Regions from separate parts of the Bradyrhizobium sp. GW821-FHT12B03 genome, predicted to be linked through region 1. Evidence: riboswitches for the same ligand, from Rfam matches in the RefSeq annotation. Region 1 holds a riboswitch; the other holds the start of a gene.
The links. Region 1 has a riboswitch for glycine ahead of AC1RUR_RS20795 (D-amino acid dehydrogenase). Riboswitches for the same ligand answer to the same signal wherever they lie in the genome.

Region 1 (2,198 bases):
AAAGCCCGACCTGGGACGCGGGCGCGGTGAACCGCATGCTCGATATCGCAGCGCGGGACATGGCGATCATGGGTGCGACGATCGAGCGCATCGCCGGACGGCAAGGCTTTGGCGGCGTCATCCGCGCGCGCTTCCCGCACCCGAAGCAGGGCGAGCCGGGCATCCTGATCGCCGGACACATGGATACCGTCCATCCGGTCGGCACCATCGAGAAGCTGAAATGGCGGCGCGAGGGCAACAAGTGCTACGGCCCCGGCATCTACGACATGAAGGGCGGCAACTATCTCTCGCTGGAAGCGATCCGGCAGCTGGCGCGCGCCTCGTTCACCACGCCGCTGCCGATCACCGTGCTGTTCACGCCGGACGAGGAAGTCGGCACGCCCTCGACGCGCGACATCATCGAGGCGGAAGCAGCGCGCAACAAGTACGTGCTGGTGCCCGAGCCCGGCCGCGCCGACAACGGCGTCACCACCGGACGTTACGCCATCGCGCGCTTCAATCTCGAAGCGACGGGCCGGCCGAGCCACGCCGGCGCGACGCTGTCGGCAGGCCGCTCGGCGATCCGCGAGATGGCGCGGCAGATCCTCGCGATCGATGCGATGACCACGGAGGACTGCACCTTCTCGGTCGGTGTTGTGCATGGCGGACAATGGGTCAATTGCGTTGCTACGACCGCGACTGGCGAGGCGCTCTCGATGGCCAAGCGCCAGGCCGATCTCGACCGTGGCGTCGAAAGAATGCTGGCGCTTTCGGGCACGGCCAATGACGTCACCTTCAAGGTGACGCGCGGCGTGACGCGTCCGGTGTGGGAGCCGGATGCCGGCACGATGGCGCTCTACGAAAAGGCGCGCGGCATCGCCGAACAGCTTGGCGCAAAGCTGCCGCATGCAAGTTCCGGCGGCGGCTCCGACGGCAACTTCACCGGCGCGATGGGCATCCCGACGCTCGACGGCCTCGGCGTGCGCGGCGGCAATGGCCATACGCTCGAGGAGTTCATCGAGGTCGATAGTCTGGTCGAGCGCGGCCGCTTGATGGCCGGATTGCTGGCGACACTGGAGTAAATTGAATCAATTTCGCACTGCACAATGCGTTGGCAGTCGCGGTCGAAATTTAGCCTTGTCTAAAAATGAGGCGTATCGTACTGCTCGCCCGTCCACGCGACGATGCGGGAGAGATCGCAACGAAGGTTTTCAGCTTTCGTTGCGGCGCCGACGGAGCAACCGCCCCGGAAACTCTCAGGCAAAAGGACTGTATCGTCAGGACGATCTGGAGAGAGACGACACGATTCCAATTGGTCGTGACGTCCACCGAAGGGGATAGTCCGCACCGGCCTCGTCGAGGTCCGCGCCGGATCAAGCTCTCAGGTAACCGTGACAGATGGGGCGCCGCCAACGGCCTTGTGGCTGGCGGTCAGCCGACTCTAACTCACGGGAGCCCCGAATCTGCCATGACCCATATCGCCATCATCGGCGCCGGCATCACCGGCGTGACGACTGCCTATGCCCTGCTCGAACGCGGCTTTGAGGTGACGGTGCTCGACAAGCACCGCTACGCCGCGATGGAAACCTCGTTCGCCAATGGCGGACAGCTCTCCGCCAGCAACGCCGAAGTCTGGAACAGCACCGCGACGATCCTCAAAGGCCTGCGCTGGATGTTCCGGCGCGACGCGCCGCTGCTGATGAACCCGCGGCCGAACTGGCACAAATATTCGTGGATGAGCGAGTTCGTCGCCAATATCGGCAACTACCGCGCCAACACGATCGAGACCACGCGGCTCGCGATCGAAGCCCGCAAGCATCTGTTCGAGATTGCAACGCGCGAAGGCATCGATTTCGACCTCGAACGCCGCGGCATCCTCCACATCTATCACGACAAGAAGGGGTTCGAATCCGGCCTGCGCGTCAACGCGCTGTTGCAGGAAGGCGGCCTCGATCGCCGCCCGGTGACATCAGAGGAAATCCGCACGATCGAGCCGACGCTGCGCAAGGACTATTACGGCGGCTTCTACACGCCGTCGGATGCGACCGGCGATATCCACAAATTCACCCGCGGGCTGGCGGAGGCCTGCAAACGTCGCGGCGCGACGTTCATCCACGACGCCAATATCGATTCGATCGCGCGCGCCGGCAGTGGCTTCGTCCTTGGCTGGGCCGATCTTGCAGCGAGCGATGCGATTGCATCCGCGCGCGGCACGCTGA
Region 2 (2,198 bases), on a different contig from region 1:
GCGTTTGTAGGTGTTTTTCACGAAGGGCATGGCGGCGACCGCGAGCGGCAGGCGCTGGCCGCGCACCTCGGCGAAGAGCTTGGTGCCGAGCGCGCTCGATGCGGCGGGCACGTAGCCCATCGCGACCGGCGCGTTCAGGCTCGGGCCGAAGCCGCCCGATGTGACCTTGCCGATCGGCGCGCCGCCTGCGCTATCGGCAAACAGCAGCGCGCCTTCGCGCACCGGCGCGCGGCCCTCGGCACGCAGGCCGACGCGGCGGCGGGATGCGCCGTGATCGAAATGAGCGAGGATCTTTTCGGCGCCGGGAAAGCCGCCGGCGCGGGCGCCGCCGGTGCGGCGGCTCTTCTGCACCGACCATTCCAGCGCGGCCTCGACCGGGGTGGTGGCGGTGTCGATGTCGTGGCCGTAGAGGCAGAGCCCGCCTTCCAGCCGCAGGCTGTCGCGGGCCCCTAAGCCGATCGGCATCACGTCGGGGTTTTCCAGCAGCGTCTTCGCAAGCCGTTCGGCATCGGCAGCGGGCACCGAAATCTCGAACCCGTCCTCGCCGGTATAGCCGGAGCGCGAGACGAAGCAGGCGAGGCCGGCAACCCCGTGCGGGCCGGCGTCCATGAACTTCATGCCTGATACCTCTGCACAGAATTTCGCCAGCACAGCTTCCGCCTTCGGGCCCTGCAGCGCGACCAGCGCGCGGTCGGCCAGCGAATCGATGATGCAGTCGTCCGACAGATGCGCGCGCAGATGCGCCTCGTCCGCGGCCTTGCAGGCGGCGTTGACGACCAGGAACAGGTGATCGCCGAAATTGGCGACCATCAGGTCGTCCAGGATGCCGCCATCGTCATTGGTGAACTGGGCGTAGCGCTGCCGTCCCGGCGCGATCGCCACGATGTCCTGCGGCACCAGCCGTTCCAGCGCGCGGGCGGCGTCCTCGATCCTCCCCGATTTCGGCCGCAGCGCGATCTGGCCCATATGGGAGACGTCGAACAGGCCGGCTTGGCTGCGGGTATGGAGGTGTTCCTTCAGCACGCCGGCCGGATATTGCACGGGCATGTCATAGCCCGCGAACGGCACCATCTTGCCGCCGAGGGAGACATGAAGCCCGTGAAGGGGCGTCTTTTTCAGGGAATCTTGGTCGTCGCGCACTGGCATTACGGGGCCCTCGGCGGTTCCCCGGGGACGATTCCCCGGAAGCAACCAATCGAAGCCCCATCTGTCGCTGTGCCTGAGAGTATTATCCCGTCGGCGGACGCTGTCCGGGTCTTAAGCCCGTCGGCGCCTCTTTCCAGATGTCGTCAAAGCCACGCGGTCCTTTTGCCTGAGAGTTTCCGGGGCGGTTGCTCCTTCGGCGCCGGCATCCAATGCCGGTCTCTCCCGACGTGGCCGTACGATACAAATAGGTAAAGACCACAGGGCGGCCAAGCCTGTCAACGCGGCGCCAGCGCCTTTCAACGGGATTGAGCGCCTGCGGCAACCCACTGATCACGTTGCACAGTTTCTGGACAGCGAAGCTGGCCTTGTCTAAAAGCGCTTTGGCCCGCAGATAACAGCCGAGATCACCGGTTTGGATGGCAGTAAAGCGGGTCCTAAAGCGCGATCAGAATCATCGCGCTTTAGCTCTTTGTTTGAGCATGATCTTTCCGGAAAACCGCTTCACACTTTTCCGGATCATGCTCTGGCACACCCGATTGGATGAACATGAGCGGCGTCAACGAGATCAGGTCGACCTTTCTGAACTTCTTTGCCGAGAACGGCCACGAGATCGTGTCGTCCTCGCCATTGGTGCCGCGCAACGACCCCACGTTGATGTTCACCAATGCCGGCATGGTGCAGTTCAAGAACGTCTTCACCGGCGTCGAGAAGCGGCCGTACCAGCGCGCCACCACGTCGCAGAAATGCGTGCGCGCCGGCGGCAAGCACAACGACCTCGACAATGTCGGCTACACCGCGCGCCATCTCACCTTCTTCGAGATGCTCGGCAACTTCTCGTTCGGCGACTATTTCAAGGAGCGCGCGATCGAGCTGGCCTGGACGCTCATCACGAAGGACTTCGGGCTGAACAAGGACAAGCTGCTCGTCACGGTCTATCACACCGACGACGAGGCGCACGGCCTCTGGAAGAAGATCGCCGGCTTCTCCGACGACCGCATCATCCGCATCCCGACCTCGGACAATTTCTGGGCGATGGGCGACACCGGCCCGTG

Region 2: linked by a shared signal. The riboswitch ahead of gcvT (glycine cleavage system aminomethyltransferase GcvT) and the one ahead of AC1RUR_RS20795 (D-amino acid dehydrogenase) in region 1 are both predicted to bind glycine.

The regions. Positions count from the first base shown of each region.
Region 1 covers NZ_JBXAQU010000010.1:208,359-210,556, forward strand. Annotated here, with positions in the region: gene AC1RUR_RS20790 (M20/M25/M40 family metallo-hydrolase) at 1-1,061, shown strand, start outside; glycine riboswitch at 1,157-1,261, shown strand; glycine riboswitch at 1,265-1,379, shown strand; gene AC1RUR_RS20795 (D-amino acid dehydrogenase) at 1,448-2,198, shown strand, end outside.
Region 2 covers NZ_JBXAQU010000016.1:113,765-115,962, reverse strand. Annotated here, with positions in the region: gene gcvT (glycine cleavage system aminomethyltransferase GcvT) at 1-1,146, opposite strand, end outside; glycine riboswitch at 1,292-1,381, opposite strand; gene alaS (alanine--tRNA ligase) at 1,693-2,198, shown strand, end outside.